Regions from separate parts of the Algoriella sp. genome, predicted to be linked through region 3. Evidence: riboswitches for the same ligand, from Rfam matches in the RefSeq annotation. Region 3 holds a riboswitch; each other region holds the start of a gene.
What was found. A riboswitch is a leader RNA that binds a small molecule or an ion and turns the genes downstream of it on or off. The one in region 3 is predicted to bind S-adenosylmethionine.
Positions count from the first base shown of each region.

Region 1 (8,200 bases), on a different contig from region 3:
TGGTTATATTATGGGATATTTATTGATAAAAGATATGTTATTATCGGACGATGCAAAAACCGAAATAGATCTGCTTGGTACAAACCAAGAATAAGCTTAATTTTAGCGAATGTTAGCAAAGCATTCTATTTTTAATAAAATGAATGAATTGGGAGCTGCAAAAGTTCCCTTTTTTTTTATGATTGATTTTCTCAAAGAAAATGGAGAAATTATTCCGTTAAATGAAATTTCAGATGAGATAAAATTTGAACTAAATTCTATTCAAAATTATTCAATCAATCGTAGCTTTCTGTTTGATAAATTTCCAATCGATTTTTCAGATTATCAATCAAAATTTAAACTAGTACACGATAATTTATTGTTCGGAAATTCATATTTGACTAATTTAACTTATCCAACAAAAATCAATACAAATCTTAGTTTAGACGAGATTTATCATTTCTCCGAAGCAAAATATAAGTTGAAATATAAAGAAAATTTTGTCTGTTTTTCACCCGAACGCTTTGTGAAAATAGAAAATCATCACATTTTTTCTAACCCGATGAAAGGCACAATTGATGCGTCAATTCCAAATGCCAAACAAATCATTTTAGATGACGAAAAAGAAGCAGCAGAACATGCAACAATTGTCGATTTAATCCGCAATGATCTTAGTTTAGTTGCCGATAATGTTGAGGTTATAAAATACCGTTATATCGATGAGTTGAAAACAAATGATAAGACTTTATTACAGGTTAGTTCAGAAATTAGAGGAGATTTGAAAGTGGATTTTCATGAAAATATCGGAACTATTTTTGATAAACTTTTACCAGCTGGTTCCATTTGTGGTGCGCCCAAAAAGAAAACTATTGATATTATTTTGGAAGCTGAAGACTACGATAGAAAATTTTATACGGGTGTTTTTGGTGTTTTTGATGGCGAAAATTTAGATAGTGCGGTGATGATTCGTTTTATAGAAAATGATAAAAATGAATTATTTTTCAAGAGTGGAGGAGGAATTACAGCGAAAAGTAATGCGAAAGCAGAATATGAAGAATTAATACAAAAAGTATATGTTCCAATTTATTGAATCGATTTGTTGTGTTAACAAAGAACTTAGAAATTTAGACTATCATCAAGCCAGATTTGATCGTACGCGAAGTGATAATTTTAATGATATTCAACCAATTTTATTAAAAGAAATTATTCAATTTCCTACAGATTTATCAGACGAAAAATATAAAGTTAGAATTGTATATGATCGCGAAATTCAACGTATCGAATTTCAACCTTATCAAATCAAACCAATCAATTCAATCAAACTTTTTGAGATTGACCCAAAGATAAATTATACGTACAAATATGTTGACCGTTGGTTTTTTGAGGAATATATCAAAGAAGCTCAAACCGATGATTTGGTCTTGGTAAAATCCAATTATATTACAGATTGTACTTACTCTAATATTGTTTTTTTTGATGGCGAAAATTGGTTTACGCCACGCGCTGTCTTACTGAAAGGAACAATGAGAGAGTCACTTTTGAATGAAGAAAAAATTAAAGAAAAAAATATTAAAGTTTCCGATTTAGCGAACTTTCAATCATTTAAAAGAATCAATGCTATGATGAATTTAGAAGAAAGTCAAGGAGTTAGCATTTTAGAATTATTTTAAAACTCTATTAAAATTATAGAGTTTTATTTGTTTTTTAGTCCATTTAGCATTATATTTGCATAACTTATCAAGAAAGGCGGAGGGAATGGCCCTGTGAAACCTTAGCAACCAGATGACTTAATAATCAAGGTGCTAAATCCAACCTAATAAAAGGTAAAGATGAGTAAAAGTTTTTGACTTTTATCCTGCTTTTACATGTTGGTTTCTTGCGAGTTTTTTGATTAAATAACATGAAAAGAAACAAATTTTTACTTGCATCATTCGCAATTTTCGGATCTTCATTACTTTTTGCTCAAGAAGTAGAAAAAGAAGAGGAACAAACAAATCTTAACGAAGTTATTTTAATTGGTGGTCGTACATCAGAAAGAACAGTTGTAAATTCTTCCGTTCCTGTTGATATTATTGATATTGAACAATTCAAAAAATCTTCACCTCAATTATCTGTAAATGATATTTTAAATTACGTAATTCCTTCGTTCAATTCCGTTCGTCAATCATCATCAGATGGAACAGAACATATCGATCCTGTTACTTTACGAGGAATGGGGCCAGATCAAGTTTTAGTTTTGATTAATGGAAAACGTCGTCATACAACGTCTTTAGTAAATTATCAAAATACGGTAGGTAATGGTTCTGTTGGTACAGATTTGGGGGCAATTCCTATTTCTGCAATAGATAAAGTTGAGGTTTTACGCGATGGTGCTGCTGCGCAATATGGTTCTGATGCCATTGCAGGTGTTGTAAATATTGTCTTAAAATCTAAACCAGGAGGTGACGCATCTTTAACTTATGGACAAACTTCTCGTAACGATGGTGAAACATATAATTTTAATGGAAGTTTCGGTACAAAGTTAGGTAAAACAGGATCTCTTGTTTTTTCTGCAGTAATTACTGATCGTAAAAAAACAAACCGTTCTAAAGATAATAATTTAGATATTTTTGGAGATAATTTCGCCTATGATTTCGCAGATGATCCTGCTGCTGCACGTGCCGCAGATGACGCGAAATTGGCTGCTTTAGGATTAACACGAAAAGATTTTAGATTTCAAGTAGGTGATGCAGCGATTAAAAATCAACAGTTTTTCATAAATGCAGAAACAGCTTTAACAGATCGATTAGATTTTTATTCGTTTGGAGGAGTAAGTTTACGTCAAGGAGAAGGTTTTGGATTCCGACGTTTACCGAGCGAATTACCTACGGAAGCATTAACGATTTATCCAAATGGTTTTCAGGCAACTTTAAAATCAAATATCAATGATTATTCTAATTCAACAGGATTACGATATTCGTATGATGGTTGGAAGATAGATTTGAGCAATACATTTGGTTTTAACTCATTCAAATATAATGTTGATAATTCAATCAACTATTCGTTAGGTATAGATTCGCCAACAAATTTTTATGCAGGAAAACATTCGTTTTTACAAAATACAGTAAATTTAGATTTTTCGAAACGTATCAATCAAAACTTTAGTTTAGCTTTTGGTGGAGAATATCGTTACGAAAAATATCAAATAGAAGCTGGTGATGAGTCATCTTACATAGGTTCTGGATCCGAATCTTTTGTTGGTTTCTCACCTTTGAATGCTGTAAAAGGAGACCGTAATTCTGTTGCAGTTTATGTAGATGGAGAATTAAAATTTGGTGATTTTACAGCGAATGCAGCTGGTCGTTTCGAGAACTATTCAGATTTCGGAAGTACAATCAACGGAAAATTAGCAATGCGTTACGAATATGCAAAAGGTTTTTCGGTTCGTGGAGCAATTTCTACAGGATTTAGAGCGCCATCTTTACAGCAAAAATATTTCAGTAATTCGTACACCGATTTATTTTTAAACGATAATGGCGATCAGGTTTTGGTTACAAAAGGAGTTATTCGAAATGAGTCAGAATTATCAAGAGAAATAGGTTTAGATAAATTGAAAGAGGAAAAATCAATCAATGGGAGTTTAGGTCTTACATTTCGTCCGACGTCAAAGTTATTCATCACTTTAGATGGTTATTTTATTCGTGTAGACGACAGAATTGTGTTGACATCTGATATTACAGATCCTGCTTTAGAAAAATATAATGTTGCAACGGCACGTATTTTTACCAATGCAATAGATACCGAAACACGTGGAATTGATTTGGTTGTTTCGTATGATACACGTTTGGGACGAGGAAAATTGAATGTTAATTTATCTGGAAATATCAACGAAACAAAAATTGTTGATTATCACTTTCCTTCTGCTTTAACAATTGCTCAAAAAGAATTTTTTGGACCAGATCAAGTCAATATTATCGAATCTTTAAGCCCGAAAACGAAAGCAACTTTGGGATTGAATTATGCCATTTCTGGCTTTAATTTTATGGTAAGAAATACTTATTTCGGAAAAGTAACCAAAGATGGTTATCCATGGGGAGTTGTCCAAGAAAACTCGGGTAAAGTTGTAACAGATGCTTCGATTGGATATGATATTACAAAGAATTTTAATATAACAATTGGCGCAAATAATTTGTTTGATGTTTTTCCTGATAAACAAGCGTATGAAAATTCGTATTATGGTGTTTTTCCAAATGCACCAGTACAAATGGGAATGACGGGAGCTTATTATTTTGCAAGAGCAAGTTTTAAATTCTAATTAAAAATAAATAAAATATAGTGTCAATTTTGATGTATTTTGAACATCTAAAATTGACACTTTTTTGTGTATGGCAAGTTTGAAAATTGGTTGGAAAACCGCAGCAGCATTAGTTATTTCGAATATGATCGGAACTGGTGTTTTTACAAGTTTAGGTTATCAGATTTATGATCTAAAAAACACGTATTCTATTCTCTTATTATGGATAATTGGAGGTTTTTTAGCGTTGATAGGTGCGTTTATTTATTCGGAATTGGCATCAAAATTTAAACAATCTGGAGGCGACTATATTTATTTGTCACGAACATTTCATCCTGTTTTTGGTTATTTATCAAGTTGGATTTCTTTATTTGTAGGTTTCTCAGCGCCAATTTCTTTGGCAGCTTTGGCAATGAGTAAGTATTTGAATATTCTTGGATTTAATTTCGGAAAAGAGTTTGCAATTGCAATGATTTTAATTGTTGCCGTTTTTCAATCGTTTAGCTTGAATTTGAGTAGTAAATTTCAGAATGTATTTACAGTTCTAAAAGTTGTTTTTATATTAACTTTAATTGGTATTGGTCTTTATTTTGTTCCAACAATAGAGCCTAATGCAATTGTAGTAGATAATACATGGAAACAAGAATTGCTACTACCTGCTTTTGCAACTTCTTTGGTTTATGTAACTTTTGCATATACAGGCTGGAATTCTGCCTCATATATTATTGAAGAAATTGATCAGCCAAAGAAAAATTTACCCAAAGCACTTTTTATTGGAGTTATTTTTGTGACAATAGCATATGTTTTTCTAAATTATGTTTTTCTAAAACATGCCTCAGCAGTTTCGTTGGTAGGAAAAGAAGATGTTGCTAATATTTCGTTTCGAAATCTGTTAGGATCTAATGTAAAATGGGTAAGTTGTTTTATCGCTTTACAGTTAATAGCAACTATTAGTGGTTATTTATGGATTGGTTCGCGTTTAACACAGGCTACAGCAAGAGAAAATAAGTTGTGGAGTTTCATGGCGAAAGAAAATAAAAATAGAATTCCAGTTCGTGCTATTTGGGTGCATACAACAATTAGTATTCTCTTAATTTTTTCAGGTGATTTTGAGGTCATTTTTACTTATACTTCTTTCGTATTACAAGTATTGGCAACGTTGGCAATTTGTACCGCTTTTTTTATAAAACGTGATGAATTAACAATTATTAAAAGTAGATTTTTCTATTTACTTCCAACAATATTTTTAGCTTTTAGTTTATATATCTGCTACTTTGTTTTGACGCAAAAACCCAAAGAAAGTTTGATTGGTTTAGGTATTATTTTTCTAGGATTAATCATTTTCTATTTTGATAAGAGGATTAGTAAGTAATTTTAATAGAATCTAGATTTAGTTAATGTCTTATTTTAGTAATAATTAAGTACTTAAAAACGTTTAATCATGTTTTTTTATGTTATTTTTATGAAATAATTAACATAAAAATTATGATTAAAAATTTACTTCTATTTAAATGTGTAGTTTTGTCTTTTCTATTAAGCAACGCTTCTTTTGCACAAAACAAGCCTCTTGAAGTTTGTGGAACTGAAGAACTACAAGCTGATTTTTTTAAAAAAAATCCTGGATTTAAAGAAATTTATGATGCTAAATTATTAGAATTTAATGAAGCTAGAAAGCAAGGTAAATTTTCTAAAAAACAAACAGAAATTATTGAAATTCCTATTGTTGTTCATATTCTAGATGACGGAAAAGGTTTATACGTACCAACCGATGCACAGGTAAATGCTTGGATTGCTAGAGCAAATGCAATTTGGGATGGATCCGCATCTGATATTAAAGGACCAGGAGCTGGAGGTACTACTTTACCAGTTCGTTTGGTGTTAGCGAAAAGATCTCCGAGTTGTGAAGCAACTACAGGGATTGTTAAACATGATTTATCACAAAATCAAACTTATGTAGATGGTGGAGTTGCAAATGGAGGGTCAAATCCTGGTATTCCTTATGCTACAATTAACTCAACCTATAATTGGGATTCTAGTTCTTATTTTAATATCTATATTACAAATAAGATAAACGGAGTTAATCCTTCTACTCCTGGTATTAATTCATATACGGCTGGTTTTGCAACATATCCCGGTCAATCTGTAGATTTATCTGTAATGTTATATCATGTTGTTATAAAATCAACTGATACAGTATTAGCACATGAAATGATGCATGCATTTGGTGTAAAACATGTATTTGAAGGAGGAGATGGAGAAGGTAAAACATGTGGATCATTGGCAAATGATAATATTACTGACACACAGGTTACACGTAGTGGATTATTTTTTGGTGCATCAATTAATCAGAATGGTCAATATAATCAATATAAAGTATATCCAGATAACACGGTAGTTAATGATTGTGCAAATGGCGCTTTATTTGATGGAGTACAATATAATATGATGAATTATGGATCAAGGTTAGATCGTTTTACACCAGGTCAAGGACAATATGCTGTAGATGTAATCAATCAAATGAGACCAAGCTTTAAGACAAGTAAAGCATTAGTTCCAATTAACCCTAATGAGACATCTTCTAGTCCTATTCCAAGTCAGTGTAGACCTCAGAATTTAATAAACAAAGCTGCAGATGGTCAGTTATTTAATATAGGTATTACAAAAGTTAAATTTGGAACTATAAATGTTTCATCTGGAACTCCAATGGGAACAACAGGGGTTGTGTTTTATACAGATAATACTACAAAAAGTTGTATTTCTAATGCTTTTACGGCAAATGTTGAAGAGGGTTCTGTAGTAAATGTAGAGTTAACTGCTGGAAGAGTAGATTTTGAAGGTAGTTTTAGTGTGTTTATTGATTATAACAATGACGGAATATTTGGAAGTAATGAAACTGTTATTCCTTTTTCTACAGCTACTAATGGATTATTAAAAACAGCAATTACAATTCCTACAACTGCTGTTCAAAACATACCTTTAAGAATGAGAGTAGTTGGTGATTATGCAAATAGTATAACAGCTTGTGGAAATTTATATTATGGCGAAGCTGAAGATTATACTGTTATAATTACAGCTCCAGCTGCTGTAATTTGGAATGGAACAACTTGGAGTAGCGAACCAACAACAGCAAAAGAAGCTATTGTTCGCGGAAATTTATCTTTAACAACCAATGTTTCTGCTAAAAAACTAACAGTAGAATCTGGGTCTGTTATAGTAAAAAAAGGAAGTGTATTAACAGTAGAAAATGAAATTGTAAATAATTTAACTGCAGATAAATTTATTGTAGAAGATGGTGCAAGTGTATTACAAACTAATGCTACAGCCAATGTAGGAAATGTAACTGTTCTTAAAAATAGTACACCTATGGTTTTCAACGATGCTACATTGTGGTCTTCTCCAGTAGATGGACAAAATGTTCGTAGTTTTTCACCAGCAACACTAGACAAGCGTTTTTATATCTATAATGAAGGAACAAATAAGTTTGCAAGTTTATTTGTAAATGATCCGTTGTACCCAAATAGTAGCTTACAAAATCCAAATACGTACAATTTTGTAGCTGGTTTAGGTTATCACATTAGAGTATCAAATAATCAAACACAGACAGAACCAGGTTTGGCTTATGCAGGGAAATTTATAGGGAAATTAAATAATGGATTAATTACTCAACCAATTACAAAAAATGGTTCAGGTTACAATTTATTAGGAAATCCTTATCCATCAGCAATAGATGCGAAAAAATTAATACAAGCAAATTCGTCAATTCAAGCGTTACATTTCTGGACGCACGAAACGCCATTAACATCAACAGGTTATGCAAGTAACAATTATGCTTCTTATAATTTAACTGGTGGTACACAAGCTGCTGCAGGAGGTCTTATACCAAATAATATTATAAATCCAGGACAAGGATTTATTGTAGAAACAACAGCATCTGGATCTTTAACATTT
Region 1 covers NZ_JAVXKG010000006.1:13,274-21,473, forward strand. Annotated here, with positions in the region: gene RSC72_RS03900 (hypothetical protein) at 1-94, shown strand, start outside; gene RSC72_RS03905 (aminodeoxychorismate synthase component I) at 110-1,069, shown strand; gene RSC72_RS03910 (aminotransferase class IV) at 1,053-1,649, shown strand; SAM riboswitch class I at 1,711-1,815, shown strand; gene RSC72_RS03915 (TonB-dependent receptor plug domain-containing protein) at 1,880-4,273, shown strand; gene RSC72_RS03920 (APC family permease) at 4,344-5,624, shown strand; gene RSC72_RS03925 (GEVED domain-containing protein) at 5,738-8,200, shown strand, end outside.
Region 1: another riboswitch for S-adenosylmethionine. It lies ahead of RSC72_RS03915 (TonB-dependent receptor plug domain-containing protein); the one in region 3 lies ahead of RSC72_RS03605 (homocysteine S-methyltransferase family protein).

Region 2 (8,200 bases), on a different contig from region 3:
ATCAGTACATTTCGTCCGTACAGAATGGCGCAACAAAACTTGGCTGATGCGATGATTCATATTTCAGAATATATTAGAATTAAAGCCTCTATGTTTGATAAAGATTCTGAATATGATGATATTATAAAAAAACTGATTGACGAACATGTTGTCATAAATGAGAAACAAAATTTAGTTAGAGAGTTAGTTTTTACAAATAAAAAATTAGTAAAAGATCAAACTCCGATCGGGCGATCTATTGTATTTATCTTTTCAGATTTGATTGATATTTTTGAGAATATAACAGCAAATCAATACGATTACAAGAAAATACGCGAAGTTTACGGAGATACAAAAGCGATGCGCAAGATTTATAATATGATGAATAAAATTGCGCATGAATTAAAAATGATAGCTTATCATATCAATTCAAATAAAAAACCTAAACAACCAACATTTGATTTTGAAGTTGAATTAAAAAAAATTGACGATGCTATAAAAGAATTGTATGCAGAGGGCAAAAAACCAATCGTTTTAACTAAAATTTATATCAATTTAAAACAAATTGTTTATAAAATTGAGTTTATACATAAATTCTTCTACGACGATTCTTTTACCGAAAAAAAGAAAAATCCGTTGGATCATGTCGAACATTTTCAACCAACAGTCGATTATTCTATCCGAAAATTACGTGATCATCTCAATCTGAAATCACCAATTTTCAGACATGCTTTACGTTCCTCTATCGTAATGATTTTGGCTTATGGCGTCACTTTTATCATTCCGATGACTTATCATAGTTATTGGATTTTGATGACCGTATTGGTTATCCTAAAACCAGGTTTTAGCGTCACTAAAAAACGAAATTTACAACGTTTAAAAGGAACAATTGGAGGTGGATTAATTGGAATATTAATTTTATTGATCATTCCACAACATAGTATTCGTTTTGTCTTAATGCTATTTTTTATGTTAATGGCCTATACTTTTATTCGTCAAAAATACGCCATCGGAACCTTTTATTTAACCGCTTATATTCTTATATCTTTTAGTTTCTATTCAGAAAAAGATTCTATTTACATTATACAAGAACGTCTTGTAGACACACTAATTGGTGGATTTATGGCTTTTATTTCGTGTTATATTATATTTCCTACTTGGGAAAAAAATAGTATGAATGAATATATTCAAAAAGCATTGATTGCTGACTATGAATTTATCTTTCTAATCTTCAAAAAATTAGCCGATAATGATGTTTCTACAACAGATTATAAGTTAGCACGTAAAGATGTTTTTATTGCAATGGCGAATATAAATTCCGTGTTTCAGCGCGTAATTTCCGAACCAAAAGGCAAACAAGAAAATGCCAAAGAATTGAATAAATTTACAATTTTCAATCAATCATTCGTCTCCTATTCAGTTGGTTTAGTTAAAATTATCAAGAAAAATAATTCTGTTATTTTAACTTCAGAACATATCCGATTAATGAAAAAAATTCTTCAATTACTCTTACAAAATATTCGATTGTATGGTGAATATGAAACGGATCATTTAATGAAGACAATTCAATTTCAAGAGAAAACAATAGCATATACAGAAATTGAAACAGAGGCTTTGCAAAATGAATCTGAATTAATAGAAGATTTGTTAGAGTATTTGTACGAAATAGTTTACGATTTTACCAAAGTTGGGCATGTTTTTGTAACGGACGAACCTTTAAAAGATACTAAAATCACATAAAATGACACTCTCTAACCTATTCAAAAATTTGCGTCCATTCGTAAAACCTTATCGCTCTTTGGTTGTCGCAACTCTGCTTCTAACCTTGCTTGGTTCTTTTACTTCGCAAGTCAATGCAGTTATTTTGAAGTATACTGTAGATTCAATTAACGATTTAGTTGAAGTAGGACAAGGTTTAAAAGAAGGATTAAAAATCATCACTTTCATTTCAATTGTTTTATTAACAAAAGAAATCTTAAATGCTTTTATCAGTTTTGGACAGAAATATTATGGTGAAAAACTAAGAATATTAGTTTCTCAAGATTTATCACAAGCCATTATCGAGAAAATATTGACGTATAAAATGGCTTTTTACACCAATCAAGACAATCAAGCAGGGAAATTACAAACTCGCATAGATAGAGGAATTGAAAGCTTAACACGTCTGGTTCAGAATTTTTTTATTGATATTTTACCTCTTTTTGCCAATTCTATTATTGCGCTAATTTTAATGTTCAACGCTAACTTTTATGTCGGTTTAGTTGGTCTTTGTATTGTTCCGATTTATTTTATCATAACACAGCAACAAGCCAAAAAACTGAGTGGTTGGCGAAGAAATTTGAGAGGTTTCAGAGAACAAAAATCACAAGGAATTATTAGTATTATTGATTCTATTACCGTTATAAAATCATTTAACCGCGAAAATATTGAAGGTAAAAAACAGCTTGATTTACAAAAAAGTTTGACTGATAATCAAATGCAAACGCGTAAAACAAGTTTCATTTTTGATGGATTAAAATCATTTATAGAGCAATTTGGTGTTGTAATTATCATTATTTTGACAAGTTATTTGGTTCTTAACGGACAAATGACAATTGGTGCGATAATGTTTCATATCCTTCTGTTTAATAACGTTTCGGCGCCAATTCGACAATTGCATCGTATTTATGATGAAATGAATGATGCAATGATTTATTCAGAAAGTTTTTTTGGTATTTTAGATGCGAATGAAGAAGTAGAATCATCTGGAAAATATATTCCAACCGAATTAAAAGGGAAATTTGAAATTCAAAATGTAGATTTTTCTTATCCAAATGGATACAAAGCCTTAAAAAATATAAATATGACCATTCAACCTAATAAAATTACGGCTTTGGTTGGTTTATCTGGTGCAGGAAAAAGTACAATTATTAATCTTTTAGATAAATTTTATCAACCAAATTCTGGTAAAATACTTTTAGATGGAATAAATTTAGAAGAATATGATACACAATATTTACGAGATAATATTGGTTTAGTACTTCAAAAAAATCACATTTTTAATGGAACAATCGAAGAAAATATTCGATACGGAAATATCAATGCAACTTTTGACGAAATAGAAGATGCTGCAAAAAGAGCGTATATTCATGATCAAATTTTGGATTTACCAGAGCAATATCAATCCAAAGCATTGTTACTTTCTGGTGGTCAACAACAACGTATTGCCATTGCACGTATGTTTCTTAAAAATCCACCAATTATTTTCTTAGACGAACCTACTGCAAGTTTGGATGCAATTGCGACAGAACAAATTAAAAACAGTATAGATGCTATAAAAAAGAATCGTACAGTAATTATTATTTCGCACAGTATTTCTCAAATTATAGATTCTGATTATACGTATGTGATGAAACAAGGCGAGGTTGTAGAGCACGGTGTACACGAAGATGTGTATAAAATGAGTGGAACTTACAAGGAAATTTTTGATGCAATGGCAAAAAGTCTAAACATAGAAAAAATAGCCAAAACATTAGATGATGACGAAGAAGAAAATTATTAAAAATAATTGAATTTTAAACGATTATAATCATTAACTTTAAAATGAATAAAAGCATTAAGTATGAAAAAATTATTTTTAATAATGGCAAGTCTTACTTTCGTCACCCAATCGTGTGAACCAAAGAAAGAAATTAACAACGAATTAGCAGAAAATAACAAAACATACGACAATGCTTTAGATGTCCCTGTTGGTAAAATTGGCGTGATAATAAATATTGATTCTTTGGGCTTTTTCGATCATAATTCTCAAGATTTAAACACAAAAATAGATTCAAAATACATTAAAAATCAACTTCATCAATTAAATTCTACGTTTGATATTAATCAAATTATTAAAGATAAATCAATCAAAATATTGAATGAAAATCATTATAAATATGATATTATCAACCAATACAACAAGGCCGATTTTCCGAAAGATTTGGTAACCAACGAAAATCTGAAAAATATTAATTTTGATTTGTTAAATAAAAATTACAAACAAGACGATTTGGTTCTTCTTAATATAAAATCTGGTTTAGATTATAACCCAGAAGACAAACAAAAATATGTTGCAAAAACATACGTGTATATTAATATTTTAGACCTAAAAAACAAAGTCTTAAAATACAGTGAAACCATTGGTGGAACAAAATATATAGATGAAGCTGCCAATAAAATTTCGACAAAAAGTCTTGAAATAAAACTGAATGAATCTCTTAACGAAACCTTAGAAATCATTGATAATAAATATTAAAATACATTGAACTATGCGGTCAAATTTATTTGACAATTTTTGGAAGTCCTGATTCTTAATAGATTCAGGATTTTGTTTTATATGGATTTAAGATAAGATTATCTTATCTTTGGCTTTCCAAATTTTAATCAATACAGGTTGATTTTTAATTAATCAACAATAAATCATAATCATTCAATAATGAATTTTCTAACAGTCGAAAATCTTACCAAATCATACGGTATTCGTACCCTTTTCAAAGATGTAAATTTCCATGTAAACGAAGGCGACCAAATTGCTTTTGTTGCAAAAAATGGAAGTGGAAAATCTACTTTACTTAAAATTTTATCAGGATTAGAAACTCCAGATTCTGGTGATATTCGTATAAACAAAGGTGTTAAAATTTTGATGTTAGATCAATCAGATGATTTTGACGAAAATTTGAAAGGTGAAGAATATATTTTCAATCACTCTAATGAAGTTTTAGATGTTGTTCATCAATACGACAACATGATAGAAAATGATCCGACAAATCCAGAATTAATGGATTTGATGAGTAAAATGGATTTGTTAGATGCGTGGAAAGTAGAACCTACGATTAGAGAAATTCTGTCGAAACTTAAAATTGATTTCTTAGATCAAAAAATCGGGAAGCTTTCTGGTGGTCAGCGTAAACGTATTTCATTAGCCAAGTTTTTAATTGATTTAAGTTTTGAAGCGGGTTATGTTTTATTGATTTTAGATGAGCCAACCAACCATTTGGATATCGAAATGGTAGAATGGTTAGAATATTTCTTGAACAAAGAAAATAAAACTTTGATTTTGGTAACCCACGACCGTTATTTTTTGGATGCAATTTGTACCAAAATATTAGAAATGGAGGACAAAATGCTATACGTACATTCGGGCAATTACGAAACATATATTACCAACAAAGCGTTGCGTGTAGACAATCAAAACGCAACAATTGACAAAGCAAAAAATCTATATCGTAAAGAAATAGAATGGATGCGTCGCCAACCAAAAGCGCGTACAACAAAGTCAAAATCTCGTATTGATGCTTTTTATGACACAGAAGAAGCTGCAAAGCGTAAAATTGTAGATCAAAAAGTAAAATTAGAGATGGTAATGACACGTTTGGGTCAAAAAATCATCGAAATGGAACATGTTTCGAAAGCTTTTGGTGAGAAAAAAATTCTTGACGATTTCTCTTATATTTTTGCTCGTGGAGCTAAAATTGGATTAGTTGGTAAAAATGGTGTTGGTAAAACAACTTTTTTACGCATTTTAGAAGGAATAGAAGATGCCGATTCTGGAATTATAGAACGTGGAGAAACATTGAACATTGGACATTTTAAACAAGAAGGTTTAAAATTTAATGAAGATATGCGCGTGATAGAATTTGTGAAAGATATTGCAGATTTCTTTCCATTATCTAACGGTAAAGAAATGCGTGCCGAACAATTCTTAGAAATGTTTTTATTTTCTCCAGAACAACAACATACACACATCGGAAAATTGAGTGGTGGTGAGAAAAAACGTTTACAATTATTAGCAATTTTATACCGTAATCCGAATTTCTTAATCTTAGATGAGCCAACAAATGATTTGGATTTACCTACTTTGACGGTTTTAGAAGATTTCTTAGAAAGTTATCAAGGTTGTCTTTTGGTGGTTTCTCACGACAGATATTTTATGGATAAAGTGGTAGATGAACTAATGATTTTTGAAGGAGAAGGAATTCTTTCTCGATACATGGGAACGTACACAGAATACTACATTGACAATAAAAATAGACCAGAAACTGAACCAAAAAAGATAGAAAAAGTTGAAATTATAGAAGAAGTAAAAATTGTTGAACCAATTAAAACTGAAACGAAATCAAAAAAATTATCTTTTAAAGAACAGCGCGAATTAGAAGAAATAAATAAAGCTTTACCTACTTTAGAAGCAAAAAAAGAAGAGTTAACAAACTTACTTTCAGATCCAAATTTGGCGTATGATAAAATCGCAACAATTGGCGATGAATTACAAGCTATTGTAGACGAAATTGAAGAAAAAGAACTCCGCTGGTTAGAGTTATCAGAATAAAATGAAGGAAGCAAATTGCTTCCTTTTTTTATGAATATATCCTTCAATAATAATTATTTAGAAGTTTATTTTGGTGATTAAACTTTTTAAACTATATTTACTCTATCAATCATCAGGAGTTTCTGAAAATTACAGAACACCAACCGAGCGTAAACCTGCTACGGTGGTATAGAATGAGGGCAAACCGCCAAATAAAAGGTTAATCTCCACTCTATCCTGTTGTTTTAATCATTCTAAAAAAATATTAAACAATGGAAAATCTAAAAAATGAATTTATCTCTTTATTCAGAGAATTAACGGACAATGAATTAATAGAACGCTTTAATCAATCTGTCGGAATTAGCGCATGGAATACCGCAAGAAGATGTTACGTAAAAACATTATTCAATGAATTACAATACCGAAATTTTGATTGTACAACAGTAGAAAGAGGAAATACATTTTCTCTTCAACACAAAGTCATTTTGGTTGAAAATAGATTAGAATATTTGGAGTAAAACATTTTAAATTCTTCAAAATTATCTGAAATTAACCTACATCAAGTTTATTATTCTTAAAGTGTAGTATTTTTATTAAAATATTTTATTATGGATAGAAAAAGCTTCATAAAAACTTCTTTATGGACTTCTTTATTGGCTTTCACAGGTATTTCTGTAAGTGCAATCACGAATAATGACGACAAAAAAATAGATAAGAAAAAACCTAAAAAAGATGGTTTGAGAGGTGTGGAAATGGTTTGCTCGCCAACCAATACGCATATGGTAGGAAATGGTTTTAAGGTGATGAATTTTTATCCGAACGGAAAAGGTTTTGAGGAGCGTATGAGTCCGTTTTTCTTATTAGATTTTAATGCGGAAGTTAATTTTCCACCGTCTGATATTGCGCACGGCGTTGGTGTGCATCCACATAGAGGAATAGAAACTATAACTTTTGCCTATAAAGGTGCAGTGGCTCATCATGATAGCGCTGGAAATTCGGGTGTGATAAATCCTGGTGATGTGCAATGGATGACTGCTGGTGGAGGCGTTTTGCATAAGGAATATCACGAGCAAACCTTTAATCAAAAAGGAGGCGCTTTTGAGATGTTACAGTTATGGATTAATTTGCCCAAGGCACATAAAATGACTCCTGCAAAATATCAAGGAATTACCCACACAGACAAACCAAAAGTAGAACTGCCAGATGGACAAGGAACTGTCTTTGTGGTTGCAGGCGAGTTTAATGGCGTTTCGGGTATTGCGACTACATTTTCCCCAGTTCACTTGTACGATATGCATTTGAAAAAAGATGCTAAAGTGAGTTTTGAACTTCCTGAAAATTTTAATTCTGGATTGTTGGTTGTAGACGGCGATATTGAAGTAAATGGTAATAAAGTACCTGAAAATCATTATGTTCAATTAGCTAATGAAAAGGGAGCAATTGAGATAAAAGTGAATCGAAATGCTCTTGTAATGGTGCTTAGCGGCGAACCTTTGAACGAACCTTATGTGAGTTATGGTCCTTTTGTGATGAATACGGAAGACGAAATCCGTGAAGCGATTGAAGATTATAAGGCTGGTAAGTTTGGTTTTTTGGCAGATTAGTGAGGTTATAATTATAAAAATTTATTTTTAACTATCTTTATCAAAAATAAATCAATGAAAAAATTAGCACTTATTTTGGGAATTTTTGCAAGTAATTTTGCCTTTTCTCAAACTGTAAATGATGTTCCAATCAAAGATATTAATGTAGATTATGTACAGATTATTGGAACTGGTCGCGGATTGAGTACAAAACTAAATGTTCGATTGGATTTTGGACAAGATACAAAGTCATTTTCATTGAAAAATGGTCTTAAAATAAAAGATGAACGTGGAATTGCTGTAAAATTTAATT
Region 2 covers NZ_JAVXKG010000029.1:13,833-22,032, reverse strand. Annotated here, with positions in the region: gene RSC72_RS12025 (FUSC family membrane protein) at 1-1,719, shown strand, start outside; gene RSC72_RS12020 (ABC transporter ATP-binding protein) at 1,721-3,520, shown strand; gene RSC72_RS12015 (hypothetical protein) at 3,581-4,255, shown strand; gene RSC72_RS12010 (ABC-F family ATP-binding cassette domain-containing protein) at 4,436-6,325, shown strand; SAM-I-IV-variant riboswitch at 6,430-6,530, shown strand; gene RSC72_RS12005 (hypothetical protein) at 6,577-6,822, shown strand; gene RSC72_RS12000 (pirin family protein) at 6,913-7,908, shown strand; gene RSC72_RS11995 (hypothetical protein) at 7,963-8,200, shown strand, end outside.
Region 2: another riboswitch for S-adenosylmethionine. It lies ahead of RSC72_RS12005 (hypothetical protein); the one in region 3 lies ahead of RSC72_RS03605 (homocysteine S-methyltransferase family protein).

Region 3 (8,200 bases):
ATTGCAAGACTTTCTGGTAAATCAATATAAAAATTCTGAGGAATTGATTTTAATTGACTTAAAGTTGATAGCGGTTTTATACCTGGAATTATAGGAATGTTAATATCTATTTCGCGACATTTACGCACAAATTCAAAATATTTCTGATTATCAAAAAACATCTGTGTCACAATATAATCTGCACCCAAATCAACTTTTTCTTTCAGATAATGCATATCCATACCAAGATTTGGCGATTCAAAATGCTTTTCAGGATAACCAGCAACACCAATACAAAAATCCATTTTTTGAGATTCTTGCAATTCATCATCCAAATATTTTCCATTATTTAGCGACGTTACTTGCTCTATTAATTCTGACGCGTAGGCATTTCCACCAGCTTCTGGAATAAAATTTTTCTCTGTCTTTATCGGATCTCCTCTCAAAGCCAAAACATTATCAATACCCAAAAAATTCAAATCAATCAACGCATCTTCCGTATCTTCTTTCGTGAAACCACCACAAATCAAATGCGGAATCGCATCTATCTTATAATGACTTTGTATCGCAGCGCAAATAGCCACAGTTCCAGGGCGTTTTCTGACCTGATAACGTTTCAACAAACCATTCTCTTTCTGTTTATAAATATATTCTTGACGATGATACGTCACATCTATAAAAGCCGGATTTAGCTCAATCAAAGGATCCAAAGTTTTGAATGTCGCATTCACATCCTGTCCCTTCAGTGGCGGCAAAATTTCTACAGAAAATAAAGGTTTTCCATTCGCACGGTGTATATGTTCAGTAACTTTCATTTAAGTTAATTTTTTATTCTAATTAATGAAATCTTAAATCTAATATCAAGAATCTTACATCCATTTATTAGGGCGTTCCCTTCGGTCGGGCTTTTCGTTACAATCTTTGCTATTCAGCAAAGGATTTCCACTACAATCCCTAACGCATTTTTAATTTTGTTCTAAGTTCTAAGTTCTAAGTTCTAAGTTCTAAGTTCTAAGTTCTAAGTTCTAAGTTTTGTCATGCTGAGCCTGTCGAAGCATCTTCAACGATCTCAAGTATTTCTAAGCCAAATTCGGGCTCAACCAACGTTCAGCTAATTCTTTAGTCATATTTTTGCGTTCAGCAAAATCTTCTACTTGATCCATTTTTATTTTTCCAACACCAAAATATTTAGCCTCTTCATTCCCAAAATAATAACCAGAAACAGAAGAAACAGGATACATGGCCAATGAACTTGTCAAATTAATTCCAGTATTTTTTTCGACCTCTAAAATCTTGAAAATAGTTTCTTTTTCTAAATGGTCTGGGCAAGCAGGATAACCTGGTGCAGGACGAATTCCTTTGTATTTCTCTGCAATTAATTCATCATTAGACAACGTTTCATCTTTTGCATATCCCCAAATTTCAGTACGTACATATTTGTGTAAATATTCTGCATAAGCTTCTGCAAGTCTATCTGCAAGAGCTTTTACCATGATAGAATTGTAATCGTCCAATTCTTTTTCGTAGTTGTTCGCGACATCTTCTATTTCCTGACCAGTTGTAACTGCAAAAGCACCGATATAATCTTGTATTCCAGATTCTTTTTCCGCAATAAAATCTGCGATAGAGAGATTTGGTTGACCTTTTGATTTCTTTGCTTGTTGACGAATTGTATAGAATTCATTGATTTTTTTGTCATTTTCATCAAACAATTCTATCGTATCATCTTTTATTGTATTTGCCTTAAACAGTCCAAAAACTGCTTTTGGTTTTGCAAGATTTTCAGTTTCAATTTTATTTAACATCGCTAATGCATCAACATATAATTCTTTTGCATTAGTTCCGACAATTTCATCCTCTAATATTGCAGGAAATTTACCATGTAAATCCCACGTTTTGAAAAATGGCGTCCAATCTATAAAATCTTTTAAATCCGTTACAGTAGCCGTGTGTGTGAAAATGCCTAATTTATTTGGTTTGAAAGGTTTACTTTTCTCGAAATCAATTTTTAATTTATTTTTACGTGCATCTTCTATTGATAGATATTCTTTTGAAACAGCTCTATTCAAGAAGCCTTCTCTAATTTTAGCGTAATCTATTACCGTTTCATCTAAAAGTTGATTTTGTTGCGTACCAATTAATTTTTGACAAATTGTAACTGAACGCGAAGCATCCAAAACATGAATTGCTTTGTCATATTCTGGTGCAATTTTTACCGCAGTATGTGCTTTAGAAGTTGTTGCGCCACCAATCATTAATGGAATATCAAGATTTAAGCGTTTCATTTCTTTGGCAACATGTACCATTTCGTCAAGTGAAGGTGTAATTAATCCTGAAAGGCCAATTACATCAACTTTATTTTTTTGAGCTTCCTCTAAAATCTTTTCAGCAGAAACCATTACGCCTAAGTCTATAATTTCGAAACCATTACAACTTAAAACGACAGAAACAATATTTTTACCAATATCGTGTACATCGCCTTTTACGGTTGCCATTAAGATTTTTGAAGGTTCTTTTTCTGTTTTATTTCTTAGTTTTTCATCCTCTAAAAAAGGAGTAAGATAAGCGACAGATTTTTTCATGACGCGAGCAGATTTTACAACCTGAGGTAAAAACATCTTTCCACTTCCAAATAAATCTCCAACAACATTCATTCCGTCCATCAAAGGACCTTCAATTACTTTTAATGGTGATTTTATTTTTTCTAAAGCTTCGGCAGTATCTTCGTCAATATATTCTGTAATTCCTTTTACTAAAGCGATTTCAATTCGTTTTTCTAAAGGTAATTCTCGCCAAGCATCGTCTTTTTTCTTCTCTTTTGTAATTCCTTTTAATCCTTCAGCAAAATCGATTAATCGTTCTGTTGCATCATCACGTCTATCTAATAATACATCTTCTACGTGTTCTAATAAATCTTTTGGAATGTCATCATAAATCTCAATCATTTCAGGATTTACAATTCCCATATCCATTCCATGTTGAATTGCGTGATACAAAAATGCAGTGTGCATTGCTTCACGAACAGCATTATTTCCACGAAAAGAGAAAGAAACATTAGAAACACCACCAGAAACTAACGCATGTGGTAGATTTTCTTTGATCCATTTTGTTGCTTCAAAAAAGTCGATTGCATTACGTCTGTGTTCGTCCATTCCAGTTGCGACAGGAAAAATGTTAACATCAAAAATAATATCGTGTGGATTAAATTTTACTTGATTAACCAAAATATCATACGAACGTTTTACAATTTCGATACGTCTTTCGTAATTATCAGCCTGACCATTTTCGTCAAAAGCCATCACGACTGTCGCGGCACCGTAACGTTTGATTTTTTTCGCATGTTCTATAAACAATTCTTCTCCTTCTTTAAGAGAAATAGAATTTACAATTGCTTTTCCTTGTACGTTTTTTAATCCAGCCTCGATGATTTCCCATTTTGAAGAATCAATCATAATAGGAACTTTGGAAATATCTGGTTCAGAAGCAATCAATCGAAGATATTTTACCATAGAAGCAACGCCATCAAGCATTCCTTCATCCATATTAATATCAATGATTTGTGCACCACCATCTACCTGATCGCGGGCAACTTGAAGTGCTTCTTCAAATAATTCATCTTTAATTAATCGTAAGAATTTTTTAGAACCAGTAACATTTGTACGTTCACCAACGTTGACAAAGTTTGAATTTTCACGGACAATTAAAGGTTCTAATCCAGAAAGTTGAATTTTTATACCTGACATTATGCGTTTATTTTTCTTGGTTCGTATTCTTTTGCTAATTCTGCCATTAATCTTATGTGGTCTGGTGTTGTTCCGCAACATCCACCAATTATATTAACTAATTTTTTTTCTAAAAATGGACGAACATAATCGCGCATCATTTCGGCAGTTTCGTCATATCCACCAAAAGCATTTGGTAGCCCTGCGTTTGGATAAGCACTAACATAAAAAGGAGCTTTTTCTGCTAAAACTTCTAAATATGGAATTAAATCTGTTGCGCCCAAAGCACAATTTAATCCTACTGAAAGTAAATCTAAATGCTCTAAAGAAATTAAAAAAGCTTCTGTAGTTTGTCCAGAAAGTGTGCGTCCAGATTTGTCTGTAATTGTACCAGAAGCAAGCAAAGGAACATTAATTCCTGTATCTTCTATTGCATCTTGAATTCCGAAAAATGCTGCTTTTGCGTTTAATGTGTCAAAAATAGTTTCTACTAATAATGCATCAACACCAGCTTCTAACATTGTTTTGGCTTGCGAATAATAAACTTTTGCCAAAGTATCAAAATCTACATCACGATAACTTGGATCATTAACTTGTGGCGAAATTGAGGCTGTTTTGTTTGTAGGACCTAAAGAACCAACAACAAAACGTGGTTTTTCGGGTGTAGAAAATTCTTCGACAGCTTCTCTTGCCAAACGAACAGCTTCGTAATTTAATTCGTCCACCAAATCAACCATATCATAATCAACCATAGAAATAATATTGGCGTTGAAGGTATTTGTTTCAATCAAATCTGCACCAGCAGCCAAATATTCTCGGTGTATATTTTTGATGATTTCGGGTTGAGTTAAAACCAATAAATCATTATTTCCTTTAAGAGAAGTATGAAAATCCTTGAAACGTTCGCCTCTATAATCTTCTTCTTGTAAATTATGTTTTTGAATCATAGTGCCCATAGCACCATCTAAAATCACTATACGTTCTTTTAGTATATCGTCTAATTTCATTTTATTTTTTTAAAAAACCTTAGGGGAAGAATAGCGAAGTAGCTCCTTATCTTTCTCTTAAATTAGAGTAGGATGTAGCACCCAACTTTGCTTTGGGTTGCCAAGATTTCAGCGGGCCTAATCCCTCCATCTTTTCTTCATAAGGCACCTACAAAAGTATCTAATCTCAATAAAATAAAAAAATGATAATGATAGAAAAGAATTATTATTTATATGTCAATAAAATAAGTTAATCATTACATATAATTGAATTAAAAAATATTGTGTTTTTAAAGTGTATTTTGAATTTTATTCTATTAAATAGTGTTTTTTTAGAAAAAATATTTTTATTTTAAAAATATTAGAAACTTATTAAGAATAATATTTTAATCTGAATCTATTTTTGATATTGTATTAAAGAAATATATAAGGGTATACTTATAAATTATTATTAATTAAGAAAATAATTCTGTTTTAATTGTTTTTATAGAATTATTTTAATTTAAAATATTGTTTTTGATTAATATTAAGAAAAATATAATATTATTAATGAAATTATATTTGGAGTTTAGAATTGCTTTACATTAAATTTGCCCTCAGAAATAGTTCATTAAAATTTACAGTTTATCAAGAAAAGTGGAGGGAAATGGCCCAAAGAAACTTTAGCAACCTAATAACAAAATTAAGGTGCTAAATCCATCCGTAAGGGAAGATGAATAAAGACTTGTGCAACCAATCATTCAGATAATTTCTAATTTGTTGGTTCAATTGTTTTTATTTGGCAATTGAACCAATTTTTCTTCTGCTTTTTTGATAAAAATCACTAAAATTAAACTTAATTAAATGAAAAAATTAAATATCGGTTTATTCGGATTTGGCGTTGTAGGAGAAGGAATTTACAAAGTTTTAGAAGAAAAACCGCAACTTAACGCCACAATAAAAAAAATTGTAATTAAAGATTTATCGAAACCAAGAAATGCGCCGAGCGAATTATTTTCTGATAATGCCGATGATATTTTGGAAGATGATGAAATAAATGTAGTTGTTGAGTTAATTTCCGAATCTGATGCGGCGCATGCTATTATAGTAAAAGCTTTTGATAAAGGTAAACATGTGGTAAGCGCAAATAAAAAATTGATTGCAGAACATCATAAAGAATTATTAGAATTACAATATAAAAATAATGTTTCATTTCTTTATGAAGCCTCTGTTTGCGGGTCGGTTCCGATTATTAGAAATTTAGAAGAATATTTTGATAACGATTTATTGAATTATGTTTCTGGAATTGTAAATGGAACGACGAATTACATTTTAACAAAAATGGCGAAGGAAAATGAATCATATCAAGATGCACTGAAAGCGGCTCAAGATAGTGGTTTTGCTGAAGCTGATCCGACTGCAGATGTGGAAGGTTTTGATGCGGCGAGTAAATTGGCGATTATAACGTTGCATGCTTATGGTAAAAAAATTGATGTAAAAGATGTGATTCGCAAAGGAATTATGTCGCTACAAGTTCAAGATTTTAAATATGCAAAAGAAAAAGGTTATACAATAAAGCTTATTGCTAACTCTACAATAAATCATCAAACAGGAGAAATAAATTCGACCGTATTGCCAACTTTTGTGAAATTAAATAAAACAATTGCGCTTGTAAACAATGAATATAACGGTGTTTTGATTGGAAGTTCGTTGTCAGACGAGCAATTTTTATATGGAAAAGGCGCAGGTCGTTTCCCAACTTCTTCCGCAGTTTTGAGTGATATTTCAGCTTTAAATTATGATTATAAATATTCAATCAGAAAGTATGATGAAAAAGAAGAAGGTGTATTTAATCAATCTGGACAATTGAAAGTTTATATTGGTTTTAAAGATAAAAATTTAGATGTTGTTTCTTATTTTGATGAAGTTGAAGAACGTTATGAAAGCCCTGATTACAGTCATATTATAGGAAAAATAGATATAAATACATTAAAAAATAAAGAGTTAATAGAAAATCCAAATCTATCTCTGATAGTTTTAGACTAATTTTTGTGAATAAAATGGGAACTAAATTTAGTTCCCATTTTTTATTTTATTGATAATTTCAGAAAGTTGTTTTTTCATTAAAAAACCGAAAGTTTTATCAATAATTTGAAGTTTTTCATTCAAAATAATCCAAAAAGGATAATTTTCTTGTTCATTTTTATTTAGAAATTGTTTAACAAAATCATGAGTTTTAGATTTATTATTTGGTGGAAATTTATTTCCAAGAAAATCTAATTCAAAAATACTTTCCCCATTAATTTTCAGAAAATATAATTCGTCGTTCAATTCATTTTTTAAGGATAAATTATTTTCTATTTCCCTTTCTTGAATTTTGCAATAAGCACACCAATCTGTATAGAAATAGAGTAGAATTGGCTGAGGTTTTTTCGGAAATTCTTGATTAAACTTATCTAAGCTTATTTGTCCGAATATTATTCCAGAAAAATATAAATAAAGAATTAATACAAATTTTTTCATTTTATCTAATTGTATATCTCAAACCAATAAATCCTCTAATTCCTTGTAATGGTGCGTAATTATAAGCAGTATCAAAAGTGTATCTATACGGATTATTGATTGGATCATTTATGTTATTATTAAAAGGATCAAATGGACGCATTAATGGATTTTTAGGTATAAAATTGAAGATGTTTTTCAATCCACCATAGATTTCAATTTTTCTAAATGATTTAGTTAGCTGAATATTTGTCAACATATAAAAAGGCGAATATTCTGGACGAAAATCATTAGGTAAAATAGGTAAGCGCATTTTTCCGTACCAATTTCCAGTTAAATCAACTGTAAATCGTTTCGGAAAATTATATGAAATAACATAATTACCAGACCATTTTGGCGCATGAAATTGTTGACTTTTTTGCATTTGATTGTTTTTATCCCGCTCTTTTCTGTAAACATCCATATAGGAGAAACCGAAATTTATTTTCAGAGGAAATCGAAAAACAATATCCGTATTTATTGAAATTCCTTTAGAAACGGCATGTCCGTCTAAGTTATCATAAATGATTAAATTTTGATTTGTTTCAAAATCTCCAACAATTTTATTCGTAAAATAAGAGTAAAATACAGTAGCATCTAAATTGAAATTTCCAAAATCGAAGGTTTTATTGAAAACGTAATTTAAGTTTCCGTTGTAAGATTTTTCAGGATTCAAATCATTTCTTATAATCACTTCGCGTGAACCAGTTAGTGCAGCATGGTCTTCTGTAAAGAGATTTACAACACGAAAACCAGTACCAAAACTTGCTCTGAAAATATGTCTATTATTCGGTGAAAACTTATATGCAAATCGTGGCGAATGTATGTCTTTATGGTGTTTGTCATAATCTAATCGATAACCCAACAAAAGTTTATGTTTAGATGAAAATGTGATTTCATCTTGAATAAAAACACCAGGTAAAGGAGATTTCATGGGATTATTCTCTTTGTTTTCATTTGCTGTTCCTGGCGTGTTGTCGTCATAAAAAGTAT
Region 3 covers NZ_JAVXKG010000005.1:91,530-99,729, forward strand. Annotated here, with positions in the region: gene metF (methylenetetrahydrofolate reductase [NAD(P)H]) at 1-794, opposite strand, end outside; gene metH (methionine synthase) at 1,059-3,722, opposite strand; gene RSC72_RS03605 (homocysteine S-methyltransferase family protein) at 3,722-4,708, opposite strand; SAM riboswitch class I at 4,752-4,854, opposite strand; SAM riboswitch class I at 5,309-5,406, shown strand; gene RSC72_RS03610 (homoserine dehydrogenase) at 5,531-6,712, shown strand; gene RSC72_RS03615 (thioredoxin family protein) at 6,740-7,189, opposite strand; gene RSC72_RS03620 (TonB-dependent receptor plug domain-containing protein) at 7,191-8,200, opposite strand, start outside.

Region 4 (8,200 bases), on a different contig from region 3:
GCCCAAAAGTTAACTTTTTTGCCATTGTAATACGTTGGTAATACGATATCTGCTGTTAAAACATCGCGCGACACCATATTTTGAAATACTTCAAACGAATTCAACTCCTCACAATAACACACAAGATTCGTCATATCCGTAGATTTCGCATTTCCTTGTCCAGAATTGTTTTCCCAATTCATCTGAAAACCATTTCCACCAACCGTGTCTATTGTAGGTAGTAAAAACCCAACCAAATCACCTTTTGACACCAACACACGTTGCATCACAATAACAGGTAAATCATCTACCATATCTACTGCATTGCCCAATGTATAGGATGTTGCCACGTTATAGCGTGATAGCAAACCAGCTTTACTCCCAAAATACGCATTGAGAACAGGACGTATTGGTTGCAAAAAATCGATTACTTTCTTGAATTTTATTTGCTGCATCAATTGCAAATCAGAAGGCACTCTTTTGGTTGCCTTTGGTAAACTGCGAATAATATCTTTGCCACGCCAATTTACGCCTACTACAGTTCCTACCTTTCCGGAGAATCCGCCTAAAATTCCTTTTTTAATTTCTGCCATAATTTTATGTTTTTATAGTTGTTATTTATAAAATTAGCAACAGAAATAACATCTTTTACAAAAACGCCGTTTTGTGTCCGAATTTGTCCAGTTCTGTCCACATTTGTCCACTTTTGTCCATCACTATTTTATACAACAGTAGTTTTATAGCAAAATAATAACCTCGCTATACCTTTATTCATCATACATTGAGAGAAAATACATTTTTAGTCATTTTTTAGCTTCTTCGACCATCGTTCGACCATTGTTCGAGAAATCTTCGGAAAAACGGCATTCTCGTCGAAGAACAGTCGAAGAAAACACCTAGATAAATAGAAGAAAATTTGTGAGATTATAGTTTTGCAACAAGGGGTTTGGTGTTGGAATTTTAGTATATTTGTTCTTAACTTTATGAAATGCAGATATAGGTGTTTTTTCACGAAATTCTAATAACTTTGGTTTCGTTAAAAAATAATGTTAACTGTAATTATTAAATAACCTTCGAAATAAATGTTAGACCTTAAAGAACTATTAGAAAGATTAAAACTTGAATCAAGCGAAAAATATGAAAGTGAAACTTTAGAATTTAAAAATTTCAAAGATTCTAACTCACTTAACAATTCAAAAGAGCTTTGTGATGAAATTTCCGCTTTAGCCAATACCAAAGGAGGAACTATTATAATAGGAATTAAGGATTTTAATGATATCAAACATAACAATTTTTACGAACAATTAAATGGTTTTGAAGTAATTGATTTAGATGTTACAAAAGAAAGAATTAAAGGGAAACTAAAACCAAAAATAGATTTAAAATTATTTAATTTCAGTTATGAAAGTAAAAATTATTTGATTATAGAAGTTCCCAGAATTAACTACTCTTTAGTAACTACTTCAAGTGGAAAAGTATACATTAGAGAAGGTAAATCAAGCGTCCCTGCTGAACCAAATCAGATTCAAGAACTTGTAAATAATTTACAAACTTATGATTGGAGTAGTAAAGATATAAACTTTGAAAATATTGAAAATTTACTAGACAAAATAGCTTTGCATGAAGCCAAAATTGATTTTGCAAATAGAAGGAATATAAATGTTGATAACTTAACAGATTTAGCATTTTTAGAGAGTATAAATGCAACAAAAAATGGCATTTTAAATAATGCTGGTTTGTTATTCTTAGGTACAAAAAATGCAATTGAAAAATATTTAGGTAATTACGAGTATAGATTTTCTTGGAGGACAAACTCAGGGATATTAAAAACTAATGAAGTTTGGAACGATTGTATTTGGAACTCAAAAAAAAACTGTTAAGAATCATTTTAATAACTGTAATTCAGTTCAAAAACTTGAATATAATGAGCAACAATATGAACTGAATTTATTAGACGAGCAAGCATTTCATGAAGCATTTTTAAATTCAGTTGTACATAGAGATTACTCAATTGATGGAATGATATCTATTAATTTTAAAGATGACGAATTAATAATTTCGAACCCTGGAACTTTCTATGGAGGAGTAAATGAAGATAATATTTCCTATCATGAGCCTAGACACAGAAATAAAATTCTTGCTAAATTATTAATGACATTTCAATTAGTCGATAGAGCAGGAATGGGAGTTTTGAGAATTAGTTTAAATTCTTTGAAATATGGTAGAGATTTTCCTCAGTGGAAAGAAAATCAAAATACTATTGAAGTTAAGATGCCATCTGAATATATCAAAGCACCTATTTTTATTCTAACACAAAAATATCTTACGAATTGTAGTATAATGGATTTATACATTATTAATAAATTGTACGAAAAAGGATTTGTTAGCGTAACTGAATTGGAATTAGACTTGAAAAACATTTTCAAAAATCCATGGAATGAAATACTAAAAACTTTTAAAAATGAAAAAATACTTGAATATATTGAGTTTAAAGGTACTAACGAAGGTCTTTTTATTTGTACAACAGAAATAGGTAAAATATGGTTAGATGTAAATAAAAAGTTTAAAATACCTTCTAATAGCGAAAAACATGTAAAACTTTATCAATATCTAAAAAAGCATAAAGTAGCATCTAATGAAGATATAATGAATCTACTAGAATTCTCAAGACCTAGTGTTACATCTAATTTTTTAGCAAAGTTAAAATATGTAAAAAATGCGGGCAAGTCACGTGCAAGTAGGTGGAGTTTAAAATAACTACCGCTAACAAGGTTTTACAAAATGTCAGATTAAAAAAATATAAAAATAAAAACTCATTGTTTTTATTTTTCATATAAATTATAAATAACACAAAAGCTCCTTCTCAGGAGCTTTTGGTTATGCGACGTTGTTGATGAATTCTTTTTCTAAAATTCCGTCGACTATTTTTTCTACTTGTTCTATATGTTCTTTTACAAGCTCATTATCTTCTATTTGTTGTATCTCATAAAACTTTACATGCTTGTTAAACTCTTGTAGTTTTGTGTAATAACGTTTCAGTTCTGCTTTGTTGAAGACGTTGCCCTCTTTTACATAAATCACATGAATATTAGATTTTATGAATTGTGAAACTTCCAAAATATCACCTCTATTTCGAGCAATATCTATCGAATAAAAAATAGATTTCAGGTATTCATTTTTAGCCGTTGGTTCTTTCACTAACCAATCTTCTGTCTTGGGACTTGCTGCTATCGGAATAATATTTAGCACCTTATTAGGAAACAAACAAGCCATTTCCCACGCTATTCCACCACCTAAATCTGCACCAATTATAGCAAAAATCTCTTGTACTTCCAATTCAAACAACGCCAACCAAAACAACACCGCAACATCTCGGGCGGTAATCTTATCACGTGGAATATAATCGTACTTTATGGTTTCGGAAATGCCATTTCCTGGAATATCAATACAGATAACCGTATACTCATTAAGATCAATTGCTTTGTTTTTTCCCATAACGCCTTCCCAATGATACGTACAATCAGAATTTCCTTTTAAGGAATGATTAATCAAAATAATTGGTGCAGTTCCTAATGGAAGCCCAAATGTTTGAAATGTGACTGAAACTTGTTCTAAAATTGTGTTGTCTTCCAGTGGCCATACCGGAAGTGTTAATTGTTGTAAACTTTGCATTGTTTTAATTTTTTTTGGTTGTTCTACATTACTTTTTGCTAAAAAAATCCCCATCGAAACAAATCGACGGGGAAATAAATAAATTAAAAAATAAAATCTCTTTTAATTATACATGACTTCCCACGTCTGGATATTCCAAACCTGTTTGCGAATCGACATCATGTATAAACACGTAAATTTCATTTTTTAATCTTTTTGTTCTATCAAATATAGAAAACATTTTTCGGAAAAAGCTTAAATAAATCTTAATTTTTTGTAAAATTTTCTTATTTACTGTCATGTTGAGCTTGTCGAAACATCTCCTTTCAGAGTTACATCTAATTCAGAATATAAAAAACATCATCACATAGAGAAATAGAAATAACTAAATTTTAGTTTAGATTTCTCGATACCTCGAAATGACAAAAAACCATTAAAAAATATCATCTTGAATTAATTGTTATATAAAACTTGCCAAAGAATATTAAATTTTTGACTTCATTAACGCTCCATTCTGAATGACAATTACTGTCATGTTGAGCTTGTCGAAACATCTCTTTTCAGAGTTACATCTAATTCAAAAATATAAAAAACATCATCACATAGAGAGATAGAAATAGCTAATCTTAGATTAATCATTACACTAACACTCGATTCTGAATGATATTACGTAAAAAACTTCTCCTTGAGAAGATTATAAAGGTGTTTTTTTTGAATGTAAAGCTGAAATGAATTCAGCTTGACAAGACGTATTTTTTTTAACTCTTACTGATTGTTTTAAAATAAAATTATTAAAATGTATAACTCATATTCTAATATTTGTGTAATTTTACACTGTATTTCGAATCGTACTAATAATAGTAACGATACCAACCGAGAGTAGTCTCCACGGTGGTGAAACAATACGGGAATCAATCCAAAACAAACGTTATCTTCCCTATTTATCGAAATACAATATTGTTTAAAATTTAAATATTATTGTATGACACAGAACATTAATGAGCTTAATTTGGCTCCTATTTCTAATGAAAAATTAATTGATTTTATCAATCAACAATTACCAATTACAAATCCTGATTTGAAGAATCATATTATTGCCGAATTCAAGAATAGAGGGTTAGATTATCGCCATTTATACAACTCAAAAACAGATGAATTGAATATTAAATTACCGTTGAGTTTGATAGATGGTTGTTTGTTTGAGCGTAACATTCCGAAACCGCCTTTGGTTGGTAATTTTTATACAATAGTACATCGACTAAGAAATTTCTTGCAACATAGCAAAGAGTTGAATGGAAAGAAATTAAAGACTTTTCATTATATATACGATCAACTTTTTTTGCCTTACGATGTGGTGGAAATAATTTCGGAAGATGAGATAGGAAATCTAACCGAAAATGATGTTTTTGTAACATTCAAAAACTCAAAACAGCATTTCCCGAATGAAGCTGCATTGCAAAAAGTTCCGAAAAATCATTTGATTGTCACTGTAGATAAGGGCAACTATTATCGTGGATTGAACAAGGTTTATATTTCGTTGAATGATACTATTATCCGAGAAGAAAACTTGAATAACGTATCAGCTTAACTAAATTTGCTTTCGACAAATCTCTATATTTGTCGAAAGTATTTTTTTATGACACCAGAAAAGAGAGAATTAGTAGAAGCAAGTTTTAATCGTTCGGAAACCTTAAAATTTTATAACGCATCACTCGTAGAATGTGAAACAGACTATGTTTCGATCAAAATACCAAAACAGGAAATGATGACGCGTAAACATGGTATGTTTAACGGTGCTATGATTGCTTCTTTGGTTGATGTTTCTTCTGGATATGCGGCTGTTTCTCATTATGACGACGATTGCTATGTGGTAACAGTTGAGCTAAAGGTTAACTATTTGCGACCTGCTTTGGGTGATTATTTACTATCTAAAGCCTATGTGATAAAAGGTGGAAAAAAGATAAGTACCATACGTACAGAGATTTTTGTGGTAGATGAAACAACGAACAAAGAAACACACGCCGCTACTTCTTTGGTTACAATGATGAGGATAAAATAAAGTTTTTGAGATAATAACTTTTTATAGAAAAAATCCAAATTTCGAGTAAAATTTTGCAAGACTTTTTCTATCAAGAAATTAGTTTTTGAAGATGAAATTCTGTTCTCAATACAATTTTTATTCACTTTATTTTTAAAAATTACTCGTATTGACGAATTCTAAACAAAATCCACAACAGCTTAGAATATTTTCTAATAACACAATTAATTAAATCAATACATCTTGCTATTTTCTTCTGTTTAGTTGGGTTACTTTTATGAAAAATAACACGATGAGAATAAGAGAACTACAATTATTCACAACTAATTTAGAAAAAACAAAGTCTTTTTATACGGACATTTTAGCTTTTCAATTAATTGATGAAACTTCGAATCAATTTAGTTTACAAATTGGTTGGACAAGGTTAACCTTTGTACAATCGGAGAAAAAGCATATTTACCATTTTAGTTTTTTAGTCGATAAAAGTCTATTTGAAAATGCGTTTGAATGGATGAAAAATAGAGTTGAAATATTACAAACAAAAAATGACGAACAAATTGCTTTCTTCGAAAATTGGAATGCAAAATCATTTTATTTTTATGATGGAAGTGGAAATCTTGCTGAGATTATTACACATTATAATTTGGACTATCAAACTGATACCGAATTTGATCAAAATTCTATTTTAGGTATTTCAGAAATTGGTTTGCCTACAACTGATATTGAAGCTACAAATAAGTTATTAGAAGAAAAAACGACTTCTAAATTCTGGAAAGGTGATTTTGAAACATTTGGTACAAACGGCTCGGATGAAGGCAAGATTTTGTTAACCAATTACTTCATTAAAACAACTTGGTTTCCGACAACTAATAAAATAATTCCTACTCCGTTTACAGTTATTTTAGAAAATGAAAATCAGTTTTCAAAAGTAATTTTTGATAATAATAAATTAAACATATCTAATATCGCCAAACTATAAAAAATAAGCATTGAATAAAAAGCGATATCTTAAGGGTAAAAATAAATCGGATTGTAACTTTGTAGTTCAAATTTCTAAAAATGGTCAATTTTATTCTAATAGCTGTTTGTATTTTGGCTGGAATGGTTTTTAAAGCAACAAAATCTATTCATCCAGATGCGCATAAAGGAATCAATACTTGGATTCTCTATTTAGCTTTACCAGCTGTTTCGTTCAAATATCTTCCGCAAGTTGTATGGTCTAAAGAAATGCTTTTTCCCATATTTTCTACGGTAGTTATCGCGATAGGAAGTTTGTTTTTTATGAAATTCTACAGCAAAGCCAAAGGCTATTCGGAACGATCACGACGCACATTAGAATTGGCAAGTGGCTACAGCAATACCTCTTTTATCGGCTTTCCATTGATAGCAGCATTTTATGGAGAAAAATATCTGAGTATTGCTATTATTTGCGATCAAACCATGTTTTTGTGCTTGTCTACAATCGGAATAGTTTCTGCTCTGAAAGGTGGTAGCAACGGTTCTGGAGCAATAGATGCAAAATTTATCTTGAAACGATTGTTTACATTTCCTCCTTTTTTGGGTTGTATCAGTGCACTAATCTTATCTCAACTTATCGATTTATCTCCTGCTGAACCATTCTTCGACAAACTTGCCGCAACTGTTGGTCCATTAGCATTATTTTCGGTTGGTTTACAACTAAAATTTAATGGCTGGAGAAAACTATGGTCGCAAATATCAATGTCGATGTTATACAAATTAATGATTGCACCTGCGGTTGTTATGCTTTTAGCAGTTGTAATTGGTATAAAAGGTGATGTGGCGAAAATCTCTATTTTTGAGGCTGCAATGCCAACACTTGTTACGTCAAGTATTATTGCGGAACAGTTTAAACTCAATACTAAATTGACGAATTTAATTATCGGAATTAGTATTATTATTGGATTTTTCACCTCAGCTTTTTGGTACGAGATGATAAAATTGGTTATTGGGGAATAATTATAGTTTAGTTTCAAATTAAAGAATGTTTTCTTTAATTTGAATACACATATTAATTTATCTGTAGTTATTTCGTAGTGTTTTTTTTGCCTCTAAAAGTAGATTTTCTTCAAATTTCATCCGTTGTTCATCTCTACTCAAATCATTAAAATATAAAATCATTCCGTTATCAATCCAATCTTGAATTTCTCGATACCAAGTATATAAATATTCAAGATTCAATTCTTCACCAATATGTTCCCTTTCATGACCTTTCCAATCTATTTGCTTGTAAACATCATTGTCTAAAATCTTCATAATTTCAAAAATTTTATTAGGATTCTCAACAATTTTCATTAAATAATATTTGGTTAGAATTTTTGCAGCAGCCGTTTTACTCGGTAAATTAATTTGTAATTCATCTAATGAATGATTAAAATACTGCAATATTTCAAAAGAATTATCCTTTTCATCCATTCCTGCTAAAATATAAATTGATTCAGATTCTATATTTTCATTTAGAGCTTTCATAGCAATATTAGGTAACTCTTTTACCGAATAATTTTCTAAAACATA
Region 4 covers NZ_JAVXKG010000022.1:41,419-49,618, forward strand. Annotated here, with positions in the region: gene RSC72_RS10280 (DUF6266 family protein) at 1-572, opposite strand, end outside; gene RSC72_RS10285 (ATP-binding protein) at 1,062-1,859, shown strand; gene RSC72_RS10290 (ATP-binding protein) at 1,813-2,736, shown strand; gene RSC72_RS10295 (alpha/beta fold hydrolase) at 2,857-3,651, opposite strand; SAM-I-IV-variant riboswitch at 4,462-4,564, shown strand; gene RSC72_RS10300 (hypothetical protein) at 4,613-5,218, shown strand; gene RSC72_RS10305 (PaaI family thioesterase) at 5,267-5,689, shown strand; gene RSC72_RS10310 (VOC family protein) at 5,961-6,647, shown strand; gene RSC72_RS10315 (AEC family transporter) at 6,728-7,645, shown strand; gene RSC72_RS10320 (hypothetical protein) at 7,703-8,200, opposite strand, start outside.
Region 4: another riboswitch for S-adenosylmethionine. It lies ahead of RSC72_RS10300 (hypothetical protein); the one in region 3 lies ahead of RSC72_RS03605 (homocysteine S-methyltransferase family protein).